Regions from separate parts of the Nonomuraea sp. NPDC003201 genome, predicted to be linked through region 4. Evidence: riboswitches for the same ligand, from Rfam matches in the RefSeq annotation. Region 4 holds a riboswitch; each other region holds the start of a gene.
The links. Region 4 has a riboswitch for cyclic di-AMP ahead of ACWDX9_RS39785 (coiled-coil domain-containing protein). Riboswitches for the same ligand answer to the same signal wherever they lie in the genome.
Positions count from the first base shown of each region.

Region 1: linked by a shared signal. The riboswitch ahead of ACWDX9_RS57930 (C40 family peptidase) and the one ahead of ACWDX9_RS39785 (coiled-coil domain-containing protein) in region 4 are both predicted to bind cyclic di-AMP.
Region 2: linked by a shared signal. The riboswitch ahead of ACWDX9_RS19735 (C40 family peptidase) and the one ahead of ACWDX9_RS39785 (coiled-coil domain-containing protein) in region 4 are both predicted to bind cyclic di-AMP.
Region 3: linked by a shared signal. The riboswitch ahead of ACWDX9_RS44815 (CHAP domain-containing protein) and the one ahead of ACWDX9_RS39785 (coiled-coil domain-containing protein) in region 4 are both predicted to bind cyclic di-AMP.

Region 1 is NZ_JBSFTC010000464.1:547-6,167, forward strand. It holds gene ACWDX9_RS57920 (M48 family metallopeptidase) at 1-1,175, opposite strand, end outside; gene ACWDX9_RS57925 (hypothetical protein) at 1,535-2,353, opposite strand; gene ACWDX9_RS57930 (C40 family peptidase) at 2,840-3,355, opposite strand; cyclic di-AMP (ydaO/yuaA leader) riboswitch at 3,429-3,593, opposite strand; gene ACWDX9_RS57935 (NlpC/P60 family protein) at 3,989-4,963, opposite strand; partial or broken gene ACWDX9_RS57940 (NYN domain-containing protein) at 5,095-5,621, opposite strand, start outside.
Region 2 is NZ_JBSFTC010000048.1:29,147-36,977, forward strand. It holds gene ACWDX9_RS19710 (ROK family protein) at 1-106, opposite strand, end outside; gene ACWDX9_RS19715 (sugar ABC transporter permease) at 103-1,287, opposite strand; gene ACWDX9_RS19720 (ATP-binding cassette domain-containing protein) at 1,284-2,003, opposite strand; gene ACWDX9_RS19725 (sugar ABC transporter substrate-binding protein) at 2,004-3,095, opposite strand; gene ACWDX9_RS19730 (ROK family transcriptional regulator) at 3,197-4,363, shown strand; gene ACWDX9_RS19735 (C40 family peptidase) at 4,396-4,926, opposite strand; cyclic di-AMP (ydaO/yuaA leader) riboswitch at 4,975-5,118, opposite strand; gene ACWDX9_RS19740 (3-isopropylmalate dehydrogenase) at 5,220-6,266, shown strand; gene ACWDX9_RS19745 (branched-chain amino acid aminotransferase) at 6,482-7,579, shown strand; gene ACWDX9_RS19750 (O-methyltransferase) at 7,618-7,831, opposite strand, start outside.
Region 3 is NZ_JBSFTC010000222.1:9,298-17,128, forward strand. It holds gene ACWDX9_RS44785 (RNA polymerase sigma factor) at 354-1,643, opposite strand; gene ACWDX9_RS44790 (YciI family protein) at 1,747-2,187, opposite strand; gene ACWDX9_RS44795 (TetR/AcrR family transcriptional regulator) at 2,273-3,007, opposite strand; gene ACWDX9_RS44800 (LysR substrate-binding domain-containing protein) at 3,072-4,040, opposite strand; gene ACWDX9_RS44805 (alpha/beta fold hydrolase) at 4,215-4,478, shown strand; gene ACWDX9_RS44810 (YoaK family protein) at 4,444-5,190, opposite strand; gene ACWDX9_RS44815 (CHAP domain-containing protein) at 5,441-6,127, opposite strand; cyclic di-AMP (ydaO/yuaA leader) riboswitch at 6,141-6,277, opposite strand; gene ACWDX9_RS44820 (Gfo/Idh/MocA family protein) at 6,395-7,348, opposite strand; gene ACWDX9_RS44825 (aldo/keto reductase) at 7,368-7,831, opposite strand, start outside.
Region 4 is NZ_JBSFTC010000173.1:6,212-14,042, reverse strand. It holds gene ACWDX9_RS39795 (ATP-binding protein) at 1-31, shown strand, start outside; gene ACWDX9_RS39790 (DinB family protein) at 44-544, opposite strand; gene ACWDX9_RS39785 (coiled-coil domain-containing protein) at 565-1,521, opposite strand; cyclic di-AMP (ydaO/yuaA leader) riboswitch at 1,527-1,668, opposite strand; gene galT (galactose-1-phosphate uridylyltransferase) at 1,734-2,813, opposite strand; gene ACWDX9_RS39775 (DeoR/GlpR family DNA-binding transcription regulator) at 2,810-3,586, opposite strand; gene ACWDX9_RS39770 (50S ribosomal protein bL37) at 3,732-3,809, shown strand; gene ACWDX9_RS39765 (TrpB-like pyridoxal phosphate-dependent enzyme) at 3,845-5,155, opposite strand; gene ACWDX9_RS39760 (uridine kinase) at 5,194-5,820, opposite strand; gene ACWDX9_RS39755 (hypothetical protein) at 5,823-6,404, opposite strand; tRNA gene ACWDX9_RS39750 (tRNA-Gly) at 6,660-6,733, opposite strand; tRNA gene ACWDX9_RS39745 (tRNA-Pro) at 6,823-6,899, shown strand; gene ACWDX9_RS39740 (MmcQ/YjbR family DNA-binding protein) at 6,950-7,300, opposite strand; gene ACWDX9_RS39735 (M50 family metallopeptidase) at 7,311-7,831, opposite strand, start outside.

The DNA.
Region 1 (5,621 bases), on a different contig from region 4:
GCATCCGGCGACAAGTCGGAAATATTGGTGACTGCCAGGCGTTTCTGCATCGCTATGAACGTGGCCGGATCGTGCGTGAGGTCCAGCGCGTGCAGGTCGGCCCTGGCCTCGATGTGGCGGCTGATCAGGTTCTCGGCGGGGCTCATGAGCAGCGAGCCGAAGGTCATCAGGCCGATGACCGCGCCGACCGCGCGCGGATCGCCCAGGCCGGTGACGCCGGTGCGGCGGCGTACCAGGCCGAACACCCAGAACAGCAGGATCGCGCCCAGCGCGGCGCCCAGGGCGCCGATGAACGTGCCGTAGAGCACGTCGTCGGTCTTGGCGTGGCCCAGCTCGTGCGCCACGACCAGCTCGACCTCGGCCTTCGGGGCCTTGAGCAGCGTGTCGTAGACGACGATGCGGCGCGTGGCGCCGAACCCGGACACGTAGGCGTTCAGCGCCGTCGTCCTGCGGGAGGCGTCGGCGACCAGCACGTCCTCGACCGGCACGCCGTCCCGCTTGGCCATGTCCAGGAGCTCGGTGCGGAGCTGGCCCTGCTGCATGGTCGTGAAGTCGTTGAACAGCGGCTCGAACACCACCGGGTAGACGAACGACGCCAGCACCGTCAGCGCGAACGCGCCCACGGCGGCCGGGATCCACCACCGCCTGAACGTGCGGGCCAGCGCCACGAGCACCAGCAGCATCAGGGAGAGCATGAACGCGTCGACGCCTATGTTCTTCAGCCGGTCGCTTGCCCAGGACCCCCAGGTCTGGATGGACAGGCCGTAGCCGCGCAGCAGCGTCTCGCCCCAGATGGCGATCGGCAGCTTGATCAGCTGGGTGAAGAGGGTGATGACCACGACGCCCAGCACCACGCGGACCCACCAGGGGCCTTTGAGCCACGCCACCAGCTTCACGCCGAGCGGGGTGGCGACGAGCAGTCCGGCGATGATCAGCGTGAGGGCCAGCGAGAGGTAGGCGGGCAGGGTGCTGGCCGCATCGAACGCCTCGGACCTGGCGATCTGCGCGGCGGTGAAGTCTCGGGCCGGGTCGGGCGGTCCGGAGGTCAGGAGGTGCCAGGGGGTGCTGAAGGCGGCCACGGCCGCGATCACCAGGCCGAGCAGCACGGCCGCCACCGCCGCCTGCCGCCGCAGCCGGCGCTCGCCGTCGGACTCCGGCGGCCCTCCCCCGTTCACGGACACACCCTCACTCTGCCCTCGCCTGCCGCCGCCGCTCTCCCCCTTCACGAACGCACCACCGCCGGCCACCGGACCCGCGCTCTCCCCTTTCACTGGCGTGCCACCTCCGGGCATCGGGCTGACGCCCTCCCCTTTCACGGACGCGCCACCCCCGGACGTCAGGCCGACGCCCTCCCCTTTCACGGACGCGCCACCTCCCGACATCGGGCCGGCGCTCTCCCCCTTTACTGACGCGCTCGCACCGTGACCGCGCGCCTCGCCACTCAGAGCCGCGGTGCCTCCGGCCTCCTCACCCTCCTTCGACGCCTCTTGCGACGCGTCGTCCACGTTCCGCCGTTCGCTCATCTGCCTCCCCCTCACGCGAGCTGGTCTCGCACGTAGTCGCGCCACCGTGCCGTCAGCGTGGCCGCGGAGAGGCCGAGCGCGGCGAGTGCTCGGTCTACGCCGCCCGCGCGGGCGTCACGGTAGAGCCTCACCAGCGTCCTCTCACCGAACCGGTCAGCCAGGAAGCGACACGCCAGCCAAGCCTCCTGGTACGCCCGGGCGAGCCGGACGGGGTCCCGCCCGTCAGCCGCGAAAGCCTCAGGTCCGGGCAATTCCCTCGGCAGTCTCCCGGCCCGCACCTCGGCGGCGAGCTCGGCGGCCGCGGTCCTCATGGGGAGCCCGGAGTCGCGGTAGCCGACGTAGTCGGCGAACCCCTCATAGAGCCATGGGGGCAGGCGGTCGGTGCCGGCGACGACGTGGGTGAGCTCGTGGGTGAGTACGACGTCCTTGCCGGTGGAGTTCAGCCTGGCGAAGAACTCGGGGACGATGATCACGCGCCCGCGATCGGCCACCGCCGCCAGCCCGTCGACCCGCCCCACCCCGGCCAGCCCGGCCGCTTCGGCAGCGGACGAGGGAACGACTACGAGCGGTCGTACTGACCTTCCGAGCACCGCCGACACCCGCTGCCCCGCCCGATCAGCCCTCCGCGCGATGTCGCCGAGCTCGGCGGGTGCGGTGTGCCCGCCGACGACCACGGATCGGGCCCCGCGGACCACGACCTCGCGGTCACCCCACAGGCCACGGACTTCGGCGGGAAGGATGGGGGAATCGGGGGTGGGGGCGCTGGCGGGGGCGACGGCGAGAAGCAGGACGGAGACGATCGCGGCCCGCCGACTCACCTGCCCTGACACGATGCCCGATCGTAGCCGCCCGCCGGCCCCTGACCGGCCACTCCGCACCCCCTTGAGAACCGTCCACCCGCACCGCATGCGGTGGCTGCGCGCCAGAGGACCACACACCGCGCGCCATCGGACGGGGAGCCTGGCCCGCGAGCCGGGACCTCTGAGCCCTGAGCCGAGGGCTGAGGGTCATGGGACCGAGGGTCGTGAGCCGTGTGGCCGAGGGTCGTGGAGCCGAGGAGCGGGTTGAGCGGCTGTGGGCCTGTGGGGCCACGTGCGCGAGACCGTGAGGCGGGAAGCCATGAGGCGGGCGGGGTGGGTGGGTGGGGTGGCTGGTTTGAGGGGGGGGCCGTTGCGGTGGGTGCGTTGTGCGGGTCAGCGGGCGTCTCCCTGGAGGCCCTCAGCCAGGTGCGGCGGGTGGCGCCGCCCGTGCTCCGCCGTAAAAAAATGAAAGCAACAATGGGAGAGCCCCGCCCGGAGGAGCCGGGCGGGGCTTCTTCACATGCCGGGACGGACAGCGCCGACGAACGACGCCCGCCGCCATCCACCCAGCTTGTCGATGCGTACCCGTTCGCCTGTCCGAGGCGAATGGACCATCTTGCCCTTGCCGACGTACATGCCCACGTGGCCGAGCCCCCTGAAGAACATCAGGTCGCCGGGCCGGAGGTTCCGCCACGAGACCTTGTTCCTGGTGCGGGCGAACTGGCTGGCCGCCACGCGTGGGAGCTTCACCCCGGCCTTCTTCCAGGCGTACTGGACGAGGCCGGAGCAGTCGAACGAACCGGGGCCTGTGCCTCCGTACCGATACGGGTCACCGACCTGGTTCTTGGCCACGGCGACGGCCTTGCGGGCCTTCGCCTTCTGACGGGCGACCTTGGCCGCCCTCAGCGCCGCGGCCGAGGTCGTCTTCGAGGTTCCGGCGGTTGCGGCCGCCTTGGTCGTCGACGCCGAATCGGTCGTGGCAGCCTGAGCCGTTGGGGCATGGAGGATCGCACCTCCGGCCGTCACGGTCATCGTGAGCGCTACGCCACTCAGGGCAATGCGGGACAGACGGGGGTTATGCAGGGAGGTAGACAGGATTTCTCCTTGACTCTTCCACGAATGCCTACCGGGTTAGCTGACGGATTCGGGCCTGGAAGTCGCCCTACGGCGCGATGTGCGCGCCGATTCACCCCCTGATCCCTGGGGAACTGGGATCGCTGGGTCCCCGGCTCCGTGCCTCCTGGCTGCACGGATTCGGCAGGCCAACCGTCCCGACCAATGTGTTGATGTGGGGACATTTGGGCGGTTGACCAGCGGATCTTTATCTGTCTCACACCGGGAGAGACCGGTGCAGGTTCGCGGGGGACATGGCTTGTTCACCGCGACGTCGCCAGAAGCTACGCCGAAGGGTCAAGGATCGGCAAAGCGGGACACCGCCTGTAAAGATCAGATAGTGGAGTCAGTAAGGAGGGAAATCCCTGCTGGAACACCAGGTTCCGTTATCGAAATGTGACGCTGCTCACATTTGTTTTCGCGCCCGTTTGTCAGGCCCCAAATGTCGCGTTTGTCACACTTGTTGCGGCTCGTCAGGCGCGCTGGATCGTTCCCATCGCTCATCAAACCGAACCTCGTTCGGCTGATGCGATCAACGATTCGGCGTCGTAGCTACGGGCGGATGGCGCCCACGAGGCGGCCGCCGTACGACGAGAGTTTGACGACCTTGACCACGTCGCCCGTCTGCGGCGCGTGAACGATTTTCCCGTCGCCGGCGTAGATACTGACGTGACCCAGGCTCGAGCTGAAGATGAGGTCCCCCGGCTGGAGGGCGCTCAGTGAGACCTTGCGGCTCGCGCCCCAGGCCCACTGCTGCCAGGTCGTGCGCGGCAGCGACACGCCCGCGGCGCGCCACGCCGCCTGGGTCAGGCCGGAGCAGTCCCAGCCGCCCGGCCCCGTCCCGCCGAACACGTACGGCTTGCCCACCTGGGCGAAGGCGAAGCGCAGGACGGCGGCGGCGTTGCCCGAGGCCGGCCCCGTGTACTGGATGCCGACGCTGTTCGGGTTGCCGGGGTTGTAGGCGCCGAGCTTCTTCAGGAGCTTCTTCTGCTCGGAGATCAGCTTCATGATCTCCGAACGCTCCTTCTCGACCCCGTCCCGTTCCCGGTCGGCCGCCTCCAGCGCCTCTTCCGCCTTGTCGCGTTCGACCTTCAGCCCGCGGTTCTCCCGGTCGAACGCGGCCAGCTTCTCCGCCCGCTCCCGCGAGAGCTGCCCGGCCAGCGCCAGGCTCATCAGGAAGTCGTCGGGGCGGTCCGCGCTCACGAGGCCGGGCAGGGAGGTCACGTCGGTGCCGAGCTTGTAGCTGTCGACGGCCATGCCGATCACCTGGGCGCGCAGGTCCGCGACCGTCGCCAGCTTGGTCTTGTAGCGGTCGTTCAGCTTGGTGTACGCGCCCTTGGCGGCCTTGTACCGCTCGGTGGCCGTGTTGAAGCGGTCGACGACCTTGTCGGCCTTGTCGTTGAGCTTGTCGAGCTTGGCCTTGGCCTGTCCGAGGGTCGGCCGGGGATCGGCGACGGCGGCTCCCATGGGGGACAGGACCAGCCCGAACGCGAGACCCGCGGCCACCGGCACCCTGCCAAACCTCACTGTGTCGCCTCCCAGGGATGATATCTGGGGCGAATAGTACAGAAGTGGCGGGTGAGGTCACACGCTATCCACCCAATTCGTAATATCCCTGGCACGGCGCGGCAAATCCGCCCGTAAGGGGTGCAGGTAATCTAGGCCCGGCCCAGCCTGCGCAGCAGCAAGCCAGACGGAACGGGTCTGGCTCCCATCCGCCTGACGGACTCGGCCACCTCACGGTCCGACGACACCACGGCCATGGCCCGGCCGGGCGGCTCGGCGCGTACGAGCTGGCGGATCAGATCGTCGGCGATCTCCCCCGGCTGGCTGAACAGCACCCGCACCCCGCGCGGCGCCACGACCTGCACCGGGGAGTTCAGCTCGGCCCCGTCGAACACGACGGTGACCTCGACCCTGGTCTGCGCCACCAGCCCGCCGAGCCCGGTCATGAGCCGGGTGCGCTGGTCGGCGAGGGTGAGCGTGCCGTAGCCGGTCTTGGTCACGTTGTAGCCGTCGATGATCAGGTGGACCTGCGGCAGGGCCAGGAGCTGGTCGAGGAGCTGCGGATCGTCGTCGGCCAGCGCCCGCGCGGGCACCCCCCGGACGCCGGGCCGCTCGCCGGTGACCGCGGCGACCGAGTCGGCGGGCCGGCTGATCATCGTGGGCAGGGCGAGCTCCCTGC
Region 2 (7,831 bases), on a different contig from region 4:
GCCCGGTGTCCAGGCGGACGTGGGCGGACAGCGTGGGGCCGTCGGCCGTGGACACCCCGATGGCCACCTTCGTCCCGCCCACGTCGATGCCCAGGACCCGGGTCACCGGGCGGCGCCCCTGCGGGCGAGCGAGTCGATGGCCACGGCCAGCGCCAGCACCGCGGCGGTCACCATGAACCGCACCGAGGAGTCCACGCTGAGCAGGTACATGCCGTTGGAGATGGCCTGGATGACCAGGACGCCGAGCAGCGCGTCGTAGGCCCGGCCGCGCCCGCCGAACAGCGAGGTGCCGCCGATGACCGCGGTGGCGATCGCCATGAGGAGGATGTCGCTGCCGCCCGAGCCCTGATTGACGGCCGACAGGCGGCTGGCGGCGAGGATGCCCCCGGCCGCCGCCAGGGTGGAGGCCAGCATGAACGCGAGGATCCTGATCCTGGTGACGTTGATGCCGGCGCGCCTGGCGGCCTCGGCGTTGCCGCCGACCGCGTACAGGTGCCGACCGAACGTGGTGTGCCTCAGCATGAGGTCGAGCAGCACCACCAGCGCCCCGAAGATGATCAGCAGGAGCGGCACGCCGCGGTCCGCCGACATGACGATCACGGCCGCGGCGAGCAGCACCGCCAGCCCGCCCGCCTTGGCCAGCGACCACCACAGCGGCGTCACCGGCAGCCCGGCCGCCAGCCGCAGCCTCCTGACCGCGAGCGACGCGCCCGCCGACACGGCCACCAGGGCCGCCGCGACCGTCCACGCGAGCCAGCCCGGCAGCCAGGTGTCGCTCAGCTTGGAGATGAACCCGGTGAACGGCAGGTTGATCGTCCCGCCCTGCCGCAGCAGGTAGAGCAGCAGGCCGAGCCAGCCCATCAGCCCGGCCAGCGTCACGACGAACGACGGCATCCGCAGCTTGGTCAGCATCAGGCCGTGCAGGAACCCGATCGCCGCGCCGGCGGCGAGCGCCAGGAGGATGGCGAGCAGCGGGTTCCAGCCCTGCTTGACGTGGACGATCGTCATGATCGTGGCGCACAGGCCGCTGACCGAGCCCGCCGACAGGTCGATCTCGCCGAGCAGCAGCACCATGATGATGCCCAGCGCGATCGTGCCGGTGGCGGCCATCTGGAGCACGAGGTTGGTGAGGTTCTCGGGGGACAGGAAGCGGTCGTTCAGCGTGCTGAACACGATCGCGATCGCGATCAGCCCGCCGACCACCGGCCACGCGCCGACGTCCCCCTGGCGCAGCCGCTCGACGGCGACCTTCGGCGTGTACGGGCTGCGTACCAGCGTGTCGGTCATGTCCCTGCCCCCGTGATCGCGGCCACGATCTCCTCCTGGGAGGCGGTGGCCGTGGTGAACTCGCCGGCGTTGCGGCCCAGCCGCAGCACCACCACGCGGTCGCTCACCGCGCGTACGTCGGCGAGGTTGTGCGAGATGACCAGCACCGCGAGCCCGCGCTCGCGCAGCCGCCCGATCAGCGCCAGCACCTGCGCCGTCTGCTCGACCCCCAGGGCCGCCGTGGGCTCGTCGAGGATGACCAGCCGCGGCTCGCCGATGAGCGCCCTGGCGATGGCCACCGACTGCCGCTGGCCGCCCGACAGCATGGCGACCGGCACCCTGATGTCCCTGATGCGCACGTCGAGCTGGCCGAGGAGCTCGCGGGTCGCGCGTTCCATGGCGATGTGGCGCAGGAGCGAGCCGCGGCGGCGCTCGGTGCCCAGGAAGAGGTTGGCCACGACGTCGAGGTTCTCGCAGAGCGCGAGGTCCTGGTAGACGGTCGAGACGCCGAGGGCCTGCGCGTCGTGCGGGTTGGCGATCCTGACCGGCGAGCCGTCCACGGTGATCGTGCCGGCGTCCGGCGTCACGACCCCCGAGATGGCCTTGACCAGCGTGGACTTGCCCGCGCCGTTGTCGCCCATGAGGGCCACGACCTCGCCGGGGCGCAGGTCCAGGCGGGCCCCGTCGAGCGCCTGGACCGCCCCGTACCGTTTGGAGATGTCTGTCGCCGAGAGCATCTACTCGATGCCCTGCTTCTCGCAGGCGGCCTTGACCTCGCCCGTGCAGAGCTGGGCGGCGGTGTAGAAGCCGTCCTTGACGATCGTGTCCTTGACCTTGTCGGTCGTGACGGGGATGGGGTCGAGGAGGAACGCCGGGATGTCGGCCGTGCCGTTGTTGACCTTGGCGGGCGCGGTGGGCTGCTCGCCCTTGGCGACCGCGACGGCGAGCTCGGCGGACTTCTCCGCCTCCGCCCTGATGTCCAGATATATGGTCATGTACTGCTCGCCGGTGAGAATGCGCTGGACGGCGGCCAGCTCGGCGTCCTGGCCGGTGATCGGCGGGAGCTGCTTGTAGCCCGCGCGCTTCATGGCCGCGATCGCGCCGCCCGCCATGCCGTCGTTCGCGGACAGCACGCCGGTGATGGTGTCCTTGCCCAGCGCGGTGATGGCCTGCTCCATCTCCTGCTGCGCCTTGTCGGGGCTCCAGTCCGGCGTGTCGAACTCCCTGCCGACCTTCACCTTCCCGTCCAGCACGCTCTTGGCGCCCTTCTTGTAGTCGGCCGAGCTGGGGTCGGTGGGGGAGCCGTGGATCATCACGATCTGGCCCTTCGCCGCCGTGCCCCTGGCGGTCATGGCGTCGAGCAGGGCCTGGCCCTGCATCTCACCCACCCGTACGTTGTTGAACGAGACGTAGTACGCGTAGTCGATGCCCGAGATCAGCCGGTCGTAGGCGATGACCGGGACCTTCTTCTGCTTGGCCTGGTTCACCAGGGGAGCCACGGCGTTGGCGTCCACGGCGTCGAGCACGAGCACGTCGGCCTGCTGGGTGAGCGCGGCCTCGACCTGTTGCTGCTGCTTGGGGGCGTCCTGCTCGGCGTTGCTGTAGAGGATCTTGCAGTCGGGGCAGAGCGACTTGACCTTCGCCTCGAACAGCGGGCGGTCGAACGCCTCGTACCGGGTGGTCTTGGACTCGGGCAGGAACAGCGCGATCGTCTTGCCGCCCTGGCCCTGCGTGGTCGTGGTGGTGGCGCCGGTGCTGTTGCCGGTGTTTCCACAGGCGGCGGCCAGGAGGACCGCCGCGACAGGGATTGATCGCCATGCTCGGTGCATCGCACTTCGTCCTTCCGGATGTGCCGCCCCTGTGCTTGGTAAGAAAGGTAATTTACTATCAGGCGAGTTGGCTAGGGTTTGCTTCTTCAAGGGAGGGTGAGATGCGGGGCGACCTGGGTAATCCGCGGCTGCTGCGAGTGCTGAACGAGCGCCGCCTGCTCGACCATCTTCAGGAGCACGGCCCCGCCTCGCGCGCCGACCTCGCCAAGGTCACCGGCCTGTCGAAGCCCACGGTGTCCGCGGCCCTGGCCGGGCTGGAGGAGGACGGGCTCGTTCACCTCGTCGGCGAGGTCTCCGGCCGCCCGGGGCCGGTCACGTCCCTGTACGACGTCAACGCCGCCGCCACCCACGTCGCCGGCGTCGACATCGGGCGTGACTGGATCAGGGTCGCCGTCGCCGACCTGCGCGGGAAATTCGCCGGCCGGAGGGACGGGCGCAACACCGCCCTCACCTCCGCCGAACTGGCCGTCCTGGTCGGACAGCTGTGCCGGGCCGCCGCCCGCGAGGCCGTCGTCGACTGGCCCGCCATCGCCTGCGCCGTCGTCGGCACGCCCGGCGTGTACAACCCGGAGCTCGGCCGCCTGGAGTTCGCCCCCAACCTGCCCGGCTCCGACCTGGCCGAGCGCCTGCGCGCCGAGATGGAGGTCGACCTCGTCATCGAGAACGACATCAACCTGGCCGCCGTCGGCGAGCACACGCACGGGGCGGGGCGCGGCAAGTCCAACTTCGCGCTGGTGTCCGTCGGCACCGGCGTCGGGATGGGCATCGTGATCAACGGTGAGCTGTACGTGGGCGCCCGGGGAGCGGCGGGGGAGGTCTCGTACGTGCCCGCGACCGAGGACCCGGCGCCGCCGGCGGGCGACGCCCTGGCCCACGGCGCCACGGAGGCGGTCGCCGCCGCGCCCGGAGTGGTCCGCGCGGCCCGCGCCGCCGGCCTGAGCCTGGAGACGGCCAAGAAGGTCTTCGCCGCGGCGGCCTCCGGCGACGGCGTGGCCCGCTCGGTGGTGGAGGCCGAGGGGCGCCGCATCGGCGGCCTGCTGGTGGCGGTGGCCGCCGTGCTGGATCCGGAGGTGATCGTGCTCAGCGGCGGCGTGGGCCGCAACCTGGACCTCCTGGGGGAGGCCATCGAGGCCCGCATCGCCGAGCTCGGCCCGCTGCGGCCCTCGGTGGTGGCCAGCACGCTGGGGGACAGCGGCGTCCTGCTGGGCGCGGTGGCCCACGCCAGGACCCGTGCCTGGGACCTCATCTTCGACGCCCGCCTCCCCTGACCGTCGCGTGGGGAGGCGGACGCCGCGGCCTCCTACAGGGTGGCCGTGAGGGTGGTGGGTGTTTCGTCGCGCTGCTCCTGGAGCTTGGACCAGAGCCGTACGCCCTTGCGGTCGGGGCGGACGCCACCCACGAAGGAGTCCCTGCGCCAGGAGGTCAGGCGCTCTTCCTTGACCACGTCACCCGTGTGCGGCGAGTGGACCATGTAGCCGGGCCGGGAGATCATCCCGACATGCCCGAGGCCGTGGAAGAAGACCAGATCGCCGGGTTTGAGGTCCTGCCAGGCGATCTTCTTGGTGAACGCGCCGTACTGTTCGGCGGCGGTGCGGGGGAGTTCGATTCCGGCGTGCTCGTACGCCCTGAGCATGAGCCCGGAGCAGTCGTAGCCGCTCGGGCTGGCGCCGCCCCACACGTACGGGGTGCCGCGCTTGCTCATGGCGAACTTGATGGCGACCTTCCAGGCGGGCTTCGGAGCCTGTTTCTCCTGGATTTTTTTGATCTGGCCGCCGGTCAGGGTGGTGAGGTCGTCGATCTTGGACGAGGCATGGGCGGGGGAGGCCAGCATGAGCCCGGCGGCGCCCGCCGCCAGGACAATGGCGATTCGAGACAGGGGTCTGTCCTTCCATAAGGCCGGCCGGGTTAGCTGACGGGCTCGGGCCTGGAAGTAGCCCTACGGCATGGGGATGCCGACTCGCCCCAGGGGGAATGTGGGTCCCCGGCTCCACGCAACGGCGCGCGGATTAGGCTGGTCGGTGACTTTAACGAAACGGTCAAAGAACCGCAATACCGGACAAAGGGGGCGTCCGAAAGATGAGATGAAGTGTTCGTCAGCCGAGACGACGCGGTAAGGTACCGCCCATGGAGTCGCGTAACATCCGTCTGGCCGTCATCCCCGGCGATGGGATCGGCACCGAGGTCGTGGCCGAAGGGCTCAAGGTCCTGGAGGCAGTGGGCACGAAGATCGAGCCCACTCACTACGACCTGGGAGCCGCACGCTATCACCGTACCGGCGAGACGCTGCCCGACGCCGTGCTCGAAGAGCTGCGCGGCTACGACGCGATCCTGCTCGGCGCCGTGGGCGACCCCAGCGTGCCGCCGGGCATCCTCGAGCGCGATCTGCTGCTGCGGCTCCGCTTCGAGTTCGACCACTACGTCAACCTGCGCCCGGTCAAGCTGTTCCCCGGCGTGGAGACCCCGCTGGCCGACACGCCGCCGGAGAACATCGACATGATCGTCGTCCGCGAGGGCACCGAGGGCCTCTACGCGGGCACCGGTGGCGCCATGCGGCGCGGCACCCCGCACGAGATCGCCACCCAGGAGTCGCTCAACACCGCCTACGGTGTCGAGCGCGTGGTGCGCTACGCGTTCGAGAAGGCCGTCACGCGGCCGCGCAAGAAGCTGACGCTCGTCCACAAGACCAACGTCCTCACCTTCGCCGGTGACCTGTGGCAGCGCACGGTCAACCGCCTGGCGGCGGAATATCCCGACGTCACGACCGACTACTGCCACATCGACGCGGCCTCGATGTTCTTCGTGAGCCAGCCGGAGCGGTTCGACGTGGTCGTCACCGACAACCTGTTCGGCGACATCATCACCGACCTGGGCGCCGCCATCGCGGGCGGCATCGGCCTGGCCGCCAGCGGCAACATCAACCCCGAGCGGTCCGCGCCGAGCATGTTCGAGCCGGTGCACGGCAGCGCCCCGGACATCGCCGGTCAGGGCAAGGCCGACCCCACCGCGACCATCCTGTCCGTCGCCATGCTCCTCGACCACCTCGGCCTGCACACCGAGGCGGCCAAGGTCGAGCAGGCGGTCGCCGATGACATCCTCGAGCGGCTGGCCGGCTGGGCGGGTCGCACCACCCACGAGATCGGTGACGACATCACCGCGCGAGTATCCGGCTAGGACCGCCTAGCCCCAACGCGCCTGGTGGTCCGACGAGGGCCGCCAGGCGCTTTTTTGCGTCCAAAAGGGCTGATCGCCGCATTGGCCGCTTGCCATCCCATATAGCGAGACAATAGGAAGTACCGGGGCTGCCTTCCGGGCAGCGCCCGCTTACCAGCACCGATCCGCAGATTTCTGTAGATTTGGGCAGATTCGCAGAGAGAAGGACCGACGTCATGACCATCGCTCAGAAGCTCAGCTTCGACGTGCAGCTATCCGACCACGCTCGCACCGCGGCCGAGCGGGAGCAGGTACTGGCGAACCCCGGCTTCGGGCAGACCTTCACGGATCACATGGTCTCGATCGACTACACCGAGGGGCAGGGCTGGCACGACGCCAAGCTCCTTCCGTACGGCCCGCTCTCGCTCGACCCGGCGACCTCGGTCTTCCACTACGCGCAGGAGCTGTTCGAGGGGCTCAAGGCCTACCGCCAGGCCAACGGCTCGATCGTCGCGTTCCGCCCGTACGCGAACGCCGCCCGCTTCAACCGCTCCGCGCTCCGGATGGCCATGCCGGAGCTGCCGGAGGAGGCTTTCGTGGAGTCGCTCGAACTCCTCGTCCAGACCGACAAGGAATGGGTGCCCACGACCGAGGGTCACAGCCTCTACCTGCGCCCCTTCATGATCGCCACCCAGGCGGGGCTCGGCGTCAACTACCCGTCGAAGTCGTACAAGTACATGGTCATCGCCTCCCCGGCGGCCTCGTACTTCACGGGTGGGCTCAAGCCCGTCTCCGTCTGGCTGTCCACCGAGTACACGCGGGCCGCCCCCGGCGGCACGGGCTTCGCGAAGTGCGGCGGCAACTACGCGGCCGCGTTCGTCGCGCAGCGGCAGGCCGTGGAGAACGGCTGCGACCAGGTGGTGTGGCTGGACGCCCACGAGCACAAGTACGTCGAGGAGATGGGCGGGATGAACCTGTTCTTCGTCCTCGGCGGCAAGCTCGTCACCCCCGCGCTGACCGGCACCCTGCTGCCCGGCATCACCAGGGACTCCATCCTGGAGCTGGCCGGCGACCTGGGCCTGGAGACCGAGGAGCGCCTCATCTCGATCGACGAGTGGCAGGCCGGATGCGAGTCCGGCGAGCTCACCGAGGTGTTCGCGTGCGGCACGGCGGCCGTGGTCACGCCGGTGGGCACCGTGAAGGGCGCCGACCGCTCCTGGAGCGTCGCCGACGGCAACCCCGGCCCGGTGACGATGCGGGTGCGTGAGGAGCTGGTGGGCATCCAGTACGGCGCCCGCCCCGACGCCCACAACTGGATCCACAAGATCGTCTAGTGGGGACGGCCGGGTCCGCGAGGGCCCGGCCGCCGCGCCTAGTTCTTCCTGATCAGGGTCATCCCGTCCGCGACCGGCAGCAAGAGGACCGTCACCCGCGGATCCTCCATCACCAGGTCGTTGAACTGCCGGATGTCCACGGTGGTCTGCTCCTCGTGCGCCGGGTCCGCCACGTGGCCCCGGCGCAGCGTGTTGTCCGCCACGATCAGGCCGCCGGGCCGCAGGCGCTCCATGAGCAGCTCGTAGTAGCCG
Region 3 (7,831 bases), on a different contig from region 4:
CTCCCACAAAGGGTGCACTTACGTGGTCTGCACGTCAATCCACCGAAACGCAACCGTTACCAATGAGGCGGTTTGTCACTCTAGAACCGGATTTTTCGCGTTATACCTCGCAAAGGGCGGCTTGGGAGCGCTCCCACCTCAAGAGACATCTTTTGTGTCGCATCAAGGGCATGTCACCCGCACCCACCACGCTTTCTCCCGGTCACGCCACCAGTGAGAACCCCGGCCGGAAGCGTAAGCCGCTTGAGCCGCCTCCGGCGGTTCCCGGGACGGCACGGCATGGCCCTCCGCAACGGGGCGTCGCGCGCGAACGGCTCAAGCCGGCAACGGGCGGGTGCGGCTGCCGGGACGGCTCATGTGCGGCAGGCGGTGGCGCGTTCCCGGAGGAGGGTGCGTTCGCGGGCGTTGCGGGTCATGTCCGCCGCTCTCTCGAACTCGGTCCGGGCCTCTTCCCTCCGGCCCAGCTTGAAGAGCAGGTCTCCTCGTACGCTCGGCAGCAGGTGGTAGTCCTTGAGGGACGGCTCGTCGGCGATCTGGTCGAGGAGCTGGAGGCCGACCGCGGGGCCGTAGGCCATGGAGAGGGCGACGGCCCGGTTGAGCTCGACGATGGGGGAGCGGGACAGCTTGGCCAGCGCCTCGTACAGGCTCGCGATGCGTACCCAGTCGGTGTCCTCCGGGTTGAGAGCGCGCGCGTGGCAGGCGGCGATGGCGGCCTGGAGGGTGTACGGGCCGAGCGTGCCGTCCCCCAGCTTCTCGGCCTGGTCCAGGGCGGTGAGGCCGCGGTGGATGAGGAGGCGGTCCCAGCGGGCGCGGTTCTGGTCGAGGAGGAGGATGGGCTCGCCGGACGGGCTCACGCGGGCCGCCGATCTGGAGGCCTGGATCTCCATGAGGGCGACCAGGCCGTGCACCTCCGGCTCCTTGGGCATCAGGCCGGCCAGGACCCGGCCCAGCCGGAGCGCGTCCTCGCACAGGGCGGGACGCATCCAGTCGTCGCCGGCCGTCGCCGAATAGCCCTCGTTGAAGATCAGGTAGATGACCTCCAGGACCGATTCCAGGCGTGCCGCCAGCTCGGTGGCCTGGGGGACCTCGAAGGGGATCTTCCTGTCGGCCAGGGTTCGCTTGGCGCGGACGATCCGCTGCGCCACCGTGGACTCCGGGACGAGGAACGCCCGGGCGATCTCGTCGGTGGTCAGGCCGCCGAGCACGCGGAGCGTGAGGGCCACCCGGGCCTCCACGGAGAGCGCCGGGTGGCACGCCGTGAACACCAGCCGCAGGAGGTCGTCCTCGATCTCGTCCACCTCGGGCAGGTCCTCGTCCGTGTCGAGCCGGTGGCCGAGCTCGATCAGGTTACGTTCGAGGCGTTCGTTCCTGCGGATCAGGTCGATGGCGCGGCGCTTGGACACCGTCATCAGCCAGGCGCCGGGGTTGCGGGGCACGCCGGACTCCGGCCACTGCTCCAGGGCGGCGACCAGCGCGTCCTGGGCCAGCTCCTCGGCCAGGCCGACGTCGCGCACCAGCCCGGCGAGCCCGGCGATGAGCCGGGCCGCCTCGATCCGCCACACCGCCTCGATGGCCCGATGGGTCTCCGTCCCCCGGCGGGGGACGGCCTGGGTTCGGGCCTGGTCGTCGGTGTCGGAAGCCATCACCGGCCCATGAGAGCAGCCCGAAGGCGCCGATGGCAACCCGGGCGGCGCGCGTCCCGTCATGTGTCCCAGGGAGCGGTCAGGGTCGGGGCGGGCGCGTGGGTCAGGGGTTGGGCGTGTCGACGCCGAGGCGGTCGCGTAGCGCTTGTTCGCGGTCCCGCTCGTCCGCGGGCAGCGAATCGTCCGGTACGTCCGAAGCGTCGAACACCCGCCACACGTCCAGCCCGATCCCGTCGTACCCCGGCGGCACCGGCACGCGCATCGCCCATTCGATCGCCTCTTCCCGGGACTTGACCTGGATCAGCCAGAAGCCGGCGATGAGCTCCTTGGCCTCGGCGAAGGGGCCGTCGATCACGGTCGCCTTGCCGCCGCTGTACGCGATCTGGGCCCCCTGCGAGCTCGGGTAGAGCCCTTCGGCCGCGAGCAGCACGCCCGCCTTGGTCAGCGCCTCGTTGTAGGCGTGCATGTCGTCCACGACCTCCTGGCTGGGCAGCGCCCCGGCCTCGGTCTCCGCGTTGGCCTTGCCGACGATCATGAATTTCATGGGTGATGTCTCTCTTTCGTCCGGTTCGAGCTCTCGTCGAACGCGTCGAACGGCGACAGGCGGGATCGACACGTACGCGAGAGATTCACTTCGCGAACAGCCGGGCCGCGATGCCGTCCAGAACGTACTCGAGCCCGGTCTCGAACTGCCAGCCCGGCCGGTCCTTGTGCCTGCCCTCGTGGATGTACTGCCGGAAGCCGGGGTAGCGGCCGGTGTCGAGGAGGTACGTGAGCTGCGGGGCCATGCTGAGGTAGACCTGCTGCTCGCTGGACCAGCCCTGACCCGCCATGAGCCGGCGCATCGCGATCTCGGCGCCGGTGACTCCCTGCGTGTAGGAGCCGACGGTGTTGACGACGGTCATCTTGGTGTCGGCGTCCAGGTCAAGGCCGTCGACGGCGCGCAGCGAGCGTTCCGCCACCGCCAGGCGGTTGGGGGTGACGGCGAGCATCGCGCTCGGCGGGAGCTGGGCGAGCCAGAGGTGCTTCAGCACCAGCTCGCGCGTCCTGACGGCGATCTCCCGCAGCGTCTCCCGCCATCCCGCCGTCTCGCCGGGCAGCTCCAGCTCGCCGTAGACGTGGTCGGCCATCAGCTCCAGCAGCTCGTCCTTGCCCGACACGTACCGGTACGCGGCCATCGGGGCGACGCCCAGCTCGGTGGCCAGCCGCCGCATGGTGATGGCGTCGAGGCCCTCCGCGTCCGCGACGCCCACGGCGGTGGTGGCGATGCGGTGCGGGGACAGGGTCTGGCGTGGGGCGGGCGCCGGGCGCTCGAGGCGGGCCCACAGCGGGGGCCTGTCATTGGGCTTGCGCGGGGCAGCCATGGATCACCCTCCTCCCGACGAGTTGGTGTACAACGTATCAGAAGTAGACGACGTACACGCTGATCTACAATGTAAAGGCGTCGAGCTGGTCGAGAAAGGCGCGTGTGGTCGGGGCGCAGTCGTCCGCCGACGGAACGGCCAGGGCCAGCGAACGGGTCATCGTCGGCTCCAGGGGCCGGGTGACGACGGTGCCCAGGTCGGCGGGGAGGCCGAGGGCCGGGACGATGCTGACGCCCAGCCCCGCGGCCACCATCTCCAGGATGGCGGCGGGCCCGCTGGCCTCGAAGGCGACGTCGAGCCGTACCTGGGCCGTCAGCGCCGCACCCATGATGAGGGGACGGCAGCCGGCGGTGGTCAGGATGAACGGCCTGCCCTCCAGATCGGCGAGAGTGACGGCCGGGCGGGCGGCCAGGGAGTGGTCGGCGGGCAGCGCGGCGACCATGTCGTGGGTGCTCAGGTGGACGGTGCGCAGGCCGGGCGCGGGGAGGGTGACGACGCCGACCTCGGCGGCGCCGCGGTGCAGCCATTCGCGGATGTCGTCGTCCATGCCCTCGAAGAGGCGTACGCGGACCTGCGGGTAGCGGTCGGTGAACGCGCGCAGCAGCTTGGCGACGAGCGTGCCGGTGGCGCTGGGGAGGCTGGCCAGGCGGAGTTCGCCGGTGATCTGGCCGCTGGCGGCGGCCACGTCGGCGCGGATGAGGTCGAAGTGGCGCAGGCGGGCGCGGGCGCGGGCGAGGGCTCGCCGGCCGGCCTCGGTGAGGGCGATGCCGTCGCGGTGGCGGACGAACAGGGCGGCGCCGAGCTCGCGTTCGAGGGCGGCGATGGCGCGGCTGACCGCGGGCTGGGGCATGCCGGTGTGCTCGACGGCGGCGGTTCCGGCGCTGGCGGCGTGGGTGGCCCGGTTCGCGGCCGCGGTCGGCGCGGGGGAGCGGCTCTCGGTGGCGGGGCACGACATCGGCGGTGCGGTCGCCCAGCACCTGCTGGTGGAGGGGCAGCCAGAGGTGCGGCGGCTGGCGCTGGTCAACTCGGTCACATACGACTCCTGGCCGGTTCCCGGCGTGGCCCGTTACCGGGATCCGGCCGTGGTGGCGGCCACGACCGTGGAGGAACTGCTGGCCGCCCCCGCAAGGCGGTCACCACCGCGCTCGCCCGGCCGGCCACCGAGGCGGAGCTGGCCGATTACCTTGATCCGTGGAACGACGCGCGGGTGGACCGGTCGTGGATGGCGCTGGCGGGCGCGGCCGACAGCCGTTACACGCTGGACCTGGTGCCCGCACTCAAGGCCGATGGGACGCCGAAGCTGCTGGTGTGGGGGGAGGACGACACGTTCCAGGAGGTCCGGTACGCCGAGCGCTTCGCCGCCGAGGTGCCGAACACGACGCTGGTGCGCGTTCCCGGGGCGGGGCACATCCCGATGGAGCACGATCCGGCCGGGGTCACCCGGGCGCTGGCGGAGTTCTTTCTCGGCTGAGACCACTGCGGGCGACGAGGGCGACGGTGGTGAGCAGGGTCAGCGCGATCGCCAGCGCGGGTGCGGGGCCGGTAGTGAGGTGGAGGGTGGCGCCGGCCAGGGCGCCGAGGAACATCGCGGCAATGGAGGCGGATCGACGCAGGGCGGCCCGGCCCGGCGTGTCGGCGGCCAGGCCCGTGAGGGTCGTGGTGAGGACGTTGGTGACCAGGTCGGGTACGCCGAGCGCTCGTACGGACGCGTTCTGCAGGCCCATGCCGTAGGCGAGCAGCACGATGAGGGCCGCCTGGGCCCAGGCCGTGCGGTGCCCGGCCGTGAGGGCGACGGCGAGGGCGGCGGCGACGAGGAGCGCGTGTACGGCGGTGGCGGCGGCGAACGCCCGTCGCGCGTTCGCGGTGTGCCTGATCACCCGGCCGGCGCTCCAGGCGCCGGCTCCGAAGGCGACGAGGGCCGCCGGGGAGGGCCATTTGGACATCTGGGCCTCCCCGGCCAGGGCGAAGCTGAGGAAGACGATGTTGCCGGTCATGTTGGCGACGAAGACGCGGCCCAGGCCGAGGAAGCTGACGGCGTCCACGAGGCCGGTGACGCAGGCCAGGAGGATCAGCAGGGCGGGCAGGACGCCGTGCGGGTTGGCGCCGCGCGGGAAGAGCCCGTCGGCGACCCGTCGCAGCCCACTCCGGACCAGCCTTCCGGGGCGTCTGCGCGCGGCTGGCATGGTCGGCGGCTCCTTGGCGAGGTCGCGGGCGGTTCGCCTCGGGTCTTCCCCGGTGGCGGGCCGCCGCACTCGCGGGGGTGAAACGCGACGGCCGCACGGCACCGGCCGCCGGGTTCCGCTCGGCACCCCGCCGCACCTGCGGGAAACGCGACGAGCGCGCGTCCCGTTGCGGGACGCGCGCTCGTTTGGCGCTGGGGAAGGCCGGCCAGGAGGTGCCTGGGGGAGTCCAGCCTGGAGGGGGACGGTCCGGTCAGGAGCGGTACTGGGGGTAGCCGTAGCCGACGACCTGGGACTTGGGACGGACGCGCTCCTCGACCTTGCCGTTGCCGGTGTTGCCCTCGACGGTCGAGATGGTGCCGTCGCCGTTGTCCTTCTCGACGAACCCGACGTGCTGGATGTCGTCGAGGTTCTTGCTGCCGCTCCACGAGAAGTACACGATGGCGCCGGGCTTGGCCTCGGTGCCGAAGCGGTGGTTGGCCTGGAACCACTTGGCGTGGGCGACGGTCCAGGCGTCCCAGCCGATCTGCGAGCGGGCGCCGGTCTGGTCGCCGACCCAGGAGACGAACATCGCGCACCAGGCGGCGTTCAGGTAGTCGGTGCGGCTGCCGCCGTCACGGGCGATGGTCTCCGCGGCGCGCTGCGAGTTGGCGTACCAGCGCTGGAACTTGGTGCCGCCGCCGGCCGCGTTCTCGGTGATGCCGACCTGGGACTTGGCGAGCGCCAGGACCTGGCCGGCGGTGACGCCGACCTTGGCCTCGCGCGAGCGCTCGACGTGGTCGGCGACGGTGGCGGTGCTGGCGACGGTGCCGATCGGCTGCTTGTCTGCTGCGGTGGCGCTGGTCATGTGGGCGCCGAACGCGGTTCCGAGGATGGTGGCGCCGAGAAGGACGCGGGCGATGTTGGTCTTCGCAGCAGAGGTAAGACGGATGTTGGCCATCGAGGGGGTTTACTCCTTGCTTCCATGCCGCTTACCGGGTTAGCTGACGGGTTCGGACGTGGAAGCTGCCCTACGGCACCGAAGTGCCGATTCACCCCAAAGGACTGGGTCCCCGGTTCCGCCCGAGGGCGGATTCAGCGGTCACAGGACGTTCCTGTGATGTGTCGTGCGATGGTCGGACAAGTCCGGACAAACCGGACGTATGTCTCAAGAATGCCTCAAACGTAATGCAAAAGGCAAGAGCGTTACAAATCGATAAAGGCCCAGCTAGGCGACCTGCCTGCGAGCCTCGGCCAGAAGCCCCATCATGGCAAGGGATTCGTCGAGCGGCATGATCGAACTTTCGGTCCTGCCTTCGGCCGTCGCGGCCCGGACCTCGCGGAGCTCCCCGGCGTACCCGTTGTCGGCCGGATCGAGGATGTACTCCTCCGGCTCCATGGAGGGCCCGGAGAGCAAAATCCGCGGCGTAGCCCAGAACGGTGCCTGGAGGTCCGCCCGCATCTGAGTTCCTACAACACTGGCATGGTTCGGGTAATTCCCGAGCAACGAAGTCTCCACGAGAGCCTTCCTGCCACCGGGGTAGAGCAGCACGCCGCCGGCCTCCGCATCGACGCCGTTGGGCGCCAGAGTGCCGGTGATCCGCAGGTCGGAGGGCATGCCGAGGAGCAGCTGGGCCAGCCCGAACGGGTAGATCCCGAGGTCCAGGAGCGCCCCGCCGCCGAGCTCCGGCGCCCACAGCCGGTGCTCCGGGTCGTAGGGCTTGGCGAAGCCGAAGGAGGCGTGCACCGAGCGGAGGTCGCCGAAGCGCTCGTCGGCCGCGATCTTCTGGACGAGCGGGTTGAACCGCATCCACATCGCTTCCATCAGGAACACGCCCGCCTCGCGCGCCAGGCGTACCATCTTCTCCGCGTCGTCCACGGTGGCGGCCAGCGGCTTCTCGCACAGCACGGCCTTGCCCGCGGCGATGGCGACCTCGGCCACCTCCAGGTGCTGGGCGTGCGGCGTCGCCACGTAGATCGCGTCCACGGCCGGGTCGGCGGCGAGCCGCTCATAGGAGTCGTACGCGGACTCCGCCCCCAGCGTGGCGGCCAGCGCCTGCGCCCGCCCCAGGTTCCTCGATCCGACGGCGGCCACCCGCATGCCCGGTTCGGCCGCGATGGCCGCCCCGACGGTCCGCGCGATATTCCCTGTCGCCGCTATGCCCCACGCAAAATCCCGCACGCGGGAGATCGTAGACGAGTCAGGTCATGTTGAACGTGTCGGGGTCGGGTCCGATCCGCTGGCCCCTGTTCATCGCGCCGATGGCGGCCATGTCCTCGGCGTCGAGGATGAAGTCGAAGACGCCGATGTTCTCGGCGATGCGCGCCGGGGTGACCGACTTGGGGATCGCGACGTGGCCCAGCTGCAGGTGCCAGCGGAGCACGATCTGCGCGGGCGTCTTGCCGCACTTGTCCGACAGCTTGGCCAGCGCGGGGTCGTTCAGCAGGCCCTGGCCCTGGCCGAGCGGGCTCCACGCCTCGGTGAGGATGCCGTTGGCCTCGTGGAAGGCGCGCAGCTCGCGCTGCTGGAGGTACGGGTGCAGCTCGATCTGGTTGATGGAGGGCACGAGGTCGGTCTCGTTCATGAGCCGGGTGAGGTGGGCGATGCTGAAGTTGGAGGTGCCGATGGCCTTGGCGCGCCCGTCACGGTAGATCTTCTCGATCG
Region 4 (7,831 bases):
CGTGTGGGCGCTGTTCCGCACCGAGCCCTGATCATCGCTCTCGTTACTCTCCGGTCACCCCGTCGATGCGCTCGCGCAGCAGATCCGCGTGACCGTTGTGCCGCGCGTACTCCTCGATCATGTGGATGAGGATCCAGCGATGGGTGCACTCCTGCCCTCTGTGGTCACCGACGGCGTCCAGCGGCGTGGCGTCCGAGATGGCGCGGGCGCGCTCGATCTCCTCTTCCCACGTGAGGAAGGCCTCCTTGACCGAGGCGGCGTCCACTTCCTTGAAGTCGGCGTCGTTGTCGCGGTCCTTGTCCCACAGCTTGGGGAGGTCCTCGCCGTTCAGCACGCGGCGGAACCAGGAGCGTTCGACGTTCGCCATGTGCCGGACCAGGCCGAGCAGGGACATGGTCGAGGGTGAGACGGAGCGCAGGCGCAGCTGATCGTCCGACAGGCCCGCGCATTTGACGGCGAGGGTGCCGCGGTGCCATTCGAGCCAGTTGTTCAGCGTGGTCCGCTCGTCGCCGGTGAGAGCGGGCGGGATCCGGGTGTCAGTCATGATGTCCGACCTTATCCAGCTCAGTACATCGAGATGTGGACGTGGTCGTAGTGGTTCTCGGTGACGCTGCCGCGGTCCGACATGGCCCGCCAGCCCGAGCCCATGTTGATGCGCTGCTTCCAGATCACGTACTTGACGCCGAGCTTGCCCTTGTTCTTGAGCGCCCAATCCGCGATGCGGTCGCCCAGGGCGTTGTTGATGGCCGCGGGCATCGTGCCGCCGGTGCTCATCATGAAGTCGCAGGCCCGCCCGAGCGGGTGCTCGCCGCTGGAGCCCGAGCGGAAGCAGCCCACCGTGAACGGCAGCTTGAAGTTCTTGGCCAGCTCCGCCTTCATCAGCCGTGTACGGGCCGTGATGTTGTCCGAGCCCGAGGGCAGTTCCGGCGCCCAGCTCCCGTCGGACTTGCGGCCGGGACCGAGCGGCACGAGGTCCTGGAGCTTGCTCTTGATGTCGTCGATGATGTCCTCGGCCTCGGAACGCTGCTCGGTCACGTCCTTGGCGTCCACGCCGATCTGGGTGGCCAGCGCGGCGGCCTCGTCGGAGGCCTTCTTCTTGTCGTCGCGGGCCTTGGCCACCCCCTGGACGAGGGCCTGCTGCTCGGCCGTCAGCTGCTCGAGCAGGGCGGCGCCGCCGCCGTTCTGGACCATCAGGACGGAGGGCAGCGACGGGTCGTGGTTCTGGTAGCGCATCCTGGCGAGGTCGCCGACCCGCTGCTCGGCGGCGGCCAGCGTCTTCTCCGCGGCCGCCAGCCGCTCCTTGGCCGCCTTGGCGGCCGCCTGCGCCTTGGACAGCTCGACGCGCTTGAGGTTGTACTTCTCGATGAGCTTGTCGATCTTGCTGTTGAGCTGCTTGAGCTGGGCGCGGAGCTCGGTCTCCGAGGGCTTGGGGGCCGCCGAGGCCGCGGTCGCCGGCAGGAGGGCGACGGCTGCGGCGGCGACGAGGCCGATGGCAAGAGTCGCGGGGGACGGAGCCGCCACGTGGATGTTCCTCTCCCTCTGCCGGCCGGGTTAGCTGACGGGTTCGGGCTGGGAGCTGCGTGCCCTACCACCGAAGTGGATTCACCCCAGGTGCGGGTGGGTCCCCGGCTCCCGGGCGACTCGCCCGGGATTAGGCGTGTGCCTGCTGTTACGGCCAGGCACAAAAGGGATATTAGTGGTAGATCACGAGTAACGCGACCCCCATTAGAAATCTAATAGTGATCTACCTGTGATCGAATCATCCTAGCGGCCTCCTCCGGCAGCACGTCGTTCACGAACGCCCCCATCGCGGACTCCGACCCGGCCAGGTACTTGAGCTTGCCCGGCGCCCGCCTGATGCTGAACAGCTCCAGGTGCAGATAGCCGAGCTCGCGGTCCTGCCGCACGGGCGCCTGGTGCCAGGCCGAGATGTACGGCATCACCACGCCGAACAGGTCGTCGAAGGCCCGCAGCACCGAGGTGTAGAGGGGCGCGAACGCCGACCGCTCCTCCTCCGTCAGCGCGGCCAGATCGGGCACCTGCCGGTGCGGGTAGATGTGCACCTCGTACGGCCACCGCGCGGCGGCCGGCACGAACGCCGTCCACAGCTCGTTGGAGGCCACCACGCGCGTCCCGGCGGCCCGCTCGGCGGCCAGCACGTCGGCGAACAGGTTCCCCTTCGTGTAGCGCCTGGCGGCGGCGAGCTGGAGCCTGGTCCTGGGCGTGACGTACGGGTAGGCGTAGATCTGGCCGTGCGGGTGGGCCAGCGTGATGCCGATCTCCTCGCCCCGGTTCTCGAAGCAGAACACCTGCTCCACGCCCTCGATCCCGGACAGCTCGGCCGTCCGGTCGGCCCACGCCTCCATGACCAGCTCCACCTGGCCGTCGGAGAGCTGGGAGAACGACGACGAATGCTCAGAGGTGAAGCAGACCACCTCGCACCGCCCCACTCCCGGCCGGACCTCACTCAGGCCCCCCACGTCTGTATAAGTCCCGAAATTGGTGGAGAAGGAGGGGAATCGGTTCTCGAACACCACCACGTCGTAGTCGTACGCCGGGATCTCCGACGAGCGCGTGTCCGACGACGGGCACAGCGGGCACTCGTTCGCCGAGCCGGTCGGCTGGAACGTGCGCGTCTGCCGGTGCCCCGCCATCGCGATCCACTCCTCGGTCAGCGGGTCGTAGCGCAGCTCGGAGGCCACCGGCCGGGGGTCGAGCACCCGCCGGTCGATCGCGCTCCGGTCGGCGTCGTCCCGCTGATCGAAGTAGATCAGCTCACGGCCGTCGGCCAGATGGGTGATGGTGCGCTTCACGAGCCCTCCGCGATGATCAGTTCTCCGGCCCGTTCGGCCAGCTCCATGCGTGCGTCCTCAGGCAGCCCCGCGTCGCTGACGACCACGTCGGCCTCGGTCAGCTCGGCGATGGTGCTGATGCCGACCGTGTTCCACTTCGTGTGGTCGGCGGGGATGACCAGCCGGTTGGCGGCCGCCACCAGCTCCCTGTCGGTCTCCGATTCCAGCAGGTTGGGGGTGGTGAACCCGGCCCGCACGCTCATCCCGTGCACGCCGAGGAACAGCGTGTCCACGTGCAGGCGGCGGATCGCGGCCACGGCCACCGGGCCCACCAGCGCGTCGGACGGCGTGCGCACGCCGCCGGTCAGCACGACCGTGCGGTCGGAACGCGGGTTGCGGTGGAAGACCTCGGCGACGGGGATCGAATTGGTGATCACCGTCAGCTCGGGGACGGCGATCAGGTGGCGGGCCAGCGCCCACGTGGTGGTGCCCGCCGAGAGCGCCACGGCCGTGCCAGGCCGGACGAGGCCGGCCGCGCGGCGCGCGATGGCCTCCTTCTCCTGCTGCTGGCGGGCCGACTTGGCGGTGAAGCCCGGCTCCTCGGTGGAGCCGGGGCCGAGGGCGGTGGCACCGCCGTGCACCTTCTCCAGCAACCCGCGCTCGGCCAGCACCTCGAGGTCCCGACGGATGGTCATGTCGGATACGCCCAGCTCGCGGACCAGGTCCGCGACCCGGACGCCGCCGTTGCTGCGCACGCGTTCGAGGATCGTCTGCTGACGCTGCTGTGCGAGCACGCCCGCTCCTTCCAACAGATTCCACCAAATTATGACACGGAATTGTTGGGGAATGTTAGTTCGCGTGCTGCGCTTGCGCTGGTCAGCACGGGCGGGGAGGCTCGTGGCGTAGCCGATCATCGGCCCGATCACCGGAGGCGAGCTTATGGCCAGGCGCTCACGCAAGGGCAAGGCACGCAAGAAGAAGAAGGCGAACCACGGCAAGCGCCCCACGGCGCGTTGACCGGGTGGCCGCCTCTTCCGGCGGCCACCCCGCTTTCAGCCCGGCAGCTCGGTCAGGGCCTGCTCGATGCGGTCCTGCGGCAGCGTGTAGTCCTCCAGGTGCCCGGCCAGGTAGCGGTCGTACGCGCCCAGGTCGAAGTGGCCGTGGCCGCAGAGCGCGGTCAGGATCACCTTCTCCTCGCCGCTCTCCTTGCACCGCAGGGCCTCGGCGATCGTCTCCGCGAGCGCGTGCGTGGGCTCCGGGGCGGGCACGATGCCCTCGGTCCTGGCGAAGCGGACACCGGCCTCGAAACACTCGCTCTGGGCGCGGGTGACCGCCTCGAACAGGCCCAGCTCGTACATGTGCGACAGCAGCGGCGACATGCCGTGGTAGCGCAGGCCGCCCGCGTGGATCGGGTCGGGGATGAACGCGTGCCCCAGCGTGTGCATCTTGAGCAGCGGCGTGAGGCCCGCGGTGTCGCCGAAGTCGTAGGCGTACACGCCGCGCGTGAACGACGGGCAGGCGGCCGGCTCGACCGCCCTGAACACGGTCCGTATCCGCCCGGCCAGCTTCTCGCGCAGGAACGGGAAGGTGAGGCCGGCGAAGTTCGAGCCGCCGCCGGTGCAGCCGATGACCAGGTCCGGCATCTCGGGCAGCTGTTCCAGCGCCTCCTCGCCGATCACGGTCTGGTGCAGGAGCACGTGGTTGAGTACCGACCCGAGCGCGTACCGGGCGTCGGGTGTGGCGGCGGCCACCTCGACGGCCTCGCTGATCGCGATGCCCAGGCTGCCGGGCGAGTCCGGGTCGTCCGCCAGCACCTTGCTGCCCGAGCCGGTGACGGGTGACGGGCTGGCGTGGACGGTGGCGCCGTACACCTGCATGAGAGAGCGGCGGTACGGCTTCTGGTCGTACGAGGCCCGCACCATCCAAATCTGGCATTCGAGGTCGAACTGGGAGCAGGCGAACGCCAGGGCCGACCCCCACTGCCCGGCCCCCGTCTCGGTGGTCAGCAGCCGCACCCCTTCGCGGGCGTTGTAGTACGCCTGGGGCACGGCCGTGTTCGCCTTGTGCGACCCGGCGGGCGAGACCCCCTCGTACTTGTAGTAGATCCTGGCCGGCGTATCGAGGGCCTTCTCGAGCCGGCGCGCCCGGATCAGCGGCGTCGGCCGCCAGAGCCGGTAGACGTCGAGCACTTCTCGCGGGATCGGGACGAACCGCTCACCGCTCACCTCCTGGCCGATCAGCTCCATCGGGAAGAGCGGCGCCAGGTCGTCGGGCCCCACGGGCTCGCGCGTCGCCGGGTGCAGCGGCGGCGGAGGCGGGGCGGGCAGGTCGGGAACGATGTTGTACCACTGGCTGGGGATCATCGCCCCAGTCTGCGCCGCTCACGTTCCGTGTTCCAGCATCACGCTTCGCGGGTCATGACGGCGAGTCTGCGGGGATGATCGGCCCTGACCACGACGTCGGCCGCCCGCTGGGGGCGGGCCTCACGCTCGTACCGCTCGTACGCGGGCAGCCGCCACCGCTCGTCCTCGGGCGTCCCGCGCTCCAGCGCCCCCGCCGACAGCCACACGTGCACGCTCACCTCGAACGCCAGCCCCCGTCCCAGCAGCAGCGTCCCGTCCACGATCAGCACGCCGCCCGGGGGCAGCTCCTCGTACGGCACCCGGTACGCCCGGTCGACGCGGCTGTCCCAGAGCCGCGGCAGCACCCGCCCCGAGCCGCCCTCGTCCAAGGGCTCCAGCACTTCCCTCCGGAGCGCCTTGACGTCGAGCCAGTCCTCGTAGAAGGCGTCCGGATCGGTCCTGCCGTGCTCCAGCCGCAGGGACGCGGGCCGCAGGAAGTCGTCCGCCGACACGCGCAGCACGGGCCGCCCGCGCAACCGGAGCGGGGCGACGAGCTCGTCCGCCAGCGTCCCGGGACGCGCCGCCGCCGCCCCGTCCACGGCCATCCGCACCCACCCCGGCCGTCCGGCGACCCGTTCGGCCAGCTCCTCGACGAGGCCGTCACGGGAGATCGCTCGCGCGCGCATGCCTACGATCGCAGGCCCGCCACGAACCGGTCCATCTCCGCGGTCACGTCCCTGAGGATCTCGACCGATCGGACCGGGTCCTCGAATGCCTCCAAGGCGTGATCGGCGCCGGGGACCTCCAGGTACGGGTGGCCCAGCCCACGCGCGACCTCCCCGTCCCAGAGCTTGTCGGCGCTCCCGCCCACCAGCAGCGTGGGCGCCCCGGTGCGGCGCAGCGCCTCGACGACGGCCTCATGCCTGAGCAGCGGGGTGAGCCAGATCGCGGGCAGCCCCCGCTCGGCGGCCAGCGGGGCGGCGAACGTGCCGAGCGACTTGCCGACCAGGAGCAGGCGCTCGGCCCGCTCACCGTCGAGGGCCTGCCGGGCCTGCTCCATGACCCAGCCGGCCGGCTCCCCCGCGTCCTGGGTCGCCGGCGACTGCCACCAGACCTCCCGCACGGACCAGCCGTGCCGCCTGAGGACCGCGCCGGCGAAGTGGAGGAGGGGACGGGCCGGCACGTAGCCCCTTCCGGGAAGCAGCACGGCCACCCGATCAGGATCGCCGTCGTGCCGCGTCGCAGCTCCGAAGATCCTTTCTGGCACCATCCCCCAAGGATAGGCACATCGGCGAAGGCCCGGTCGGCCTCAGGTCCTCACCTGCGCATCCAGCGGTGGACGGATATCCGGTGCCGAGCTCGCCCACTGTCTCGCCACACACGGACACCGGCAGTTCGAAGACTCCCGGGGCGATGCCCTTCGCGTGAAGAGCGCCCACGTACCGACTTCATCTCGGCGGACGCAACTTCGTGAAAGAACTCGAAAGGCCAGGCCGCTTACTCGCCGACCTGGCCTTTCGCCGTCTGGAGCGGACGACGGGAATCGAACCCGCGTAGCTAGTTTGGAAGACTAGGGCTCTACCATTGAGCTACGTCCGCGCGAACCGGTCGAACTCTGGTCTAGACTTCATCCGGTCGTTAGGGCGTAAGCGTACCGGAGTCCCGGAGCGCGTGCGCACTCGGCGAGGCGGGGCGTGGCGCAGCTTGGCAGCGCGCTTGCTTTGGGAGCAAGAAGTCGCAGGTTCAAATCCTGTCGCCCCGACCAGATCGAAGGCCACCTCCACCACGGAGGTGGCCTTCGGCGTTTCACGCCGGTCAGGGCATGCGGGCGATCAGCGACTTCGGGGCGATCCGGCGGTAGGCGTCGGCGACGATCTCCGCGACCTCCGTCCAGTCCACCTCCACGTCCAGGTAGACCCCCAGCCACCCCCGGTGCCCCACGTACGGCGGGCGGAAGAAGCGGTCCGGGTCCTCGGCCACCAGTTCCCCCTGCACCCCGGGAGGCGCGGCGCACCAGAAGGCGAGCCGGTCGTCGTGGTGGTGGTCGGCGAACATCACGAACGTCTTCTTCCCACGGACGAACCAGGTCGGCTCCCCGTGGCTGGGTCGTTCGGTGACCTCCGGCAGCGCGAGGCAGAGGGCGCGCAGCCGTTCCAGGGCGTCCATGGCGGGGGCGTCAGCCGGTCAGCGTGAGCGGGTTGACCAGGTCGGCGTAGACCAGCAGGCCGGCCATGATCATCATGGCGAACGCGATCACGTACGTCAGCGGCAGCACCTTGGCGATGTCCACGTAAGCCGGCTCCGGCCGGCGCATGACCTTGGCGTACGCCCGCTTGATGCCCTCCCACAGCCCGCCGGCGATGTGGCCGCCGTCGAGCGGCAGCAGCGGGATGAGGTTGAACATGCCGATCGCCAGGTTGAACCCGGCCAGCAGGTTGACGAAGAAGGCGATCTTGTTCGTGTTGGACAGGTCGGAGGCGAGGATCTCGCCGCCCATGCGGCCCGCGCCGACCACGCCCACCGGGCCCTCGGGGTCGCGCGCCTCGCCGGAGAAGGCCGCCTGCCAGACGCCGACCATCTTCTGCGGCAGGTTGACGATCGAGCCCGCCACCCGGCCCATCAGCTCGCCCATGTAGCCGGGCACTTGGCCCATACTCTGCTGCTGCATGACCTCCGTGGGCCGGACACCCAGGAAGC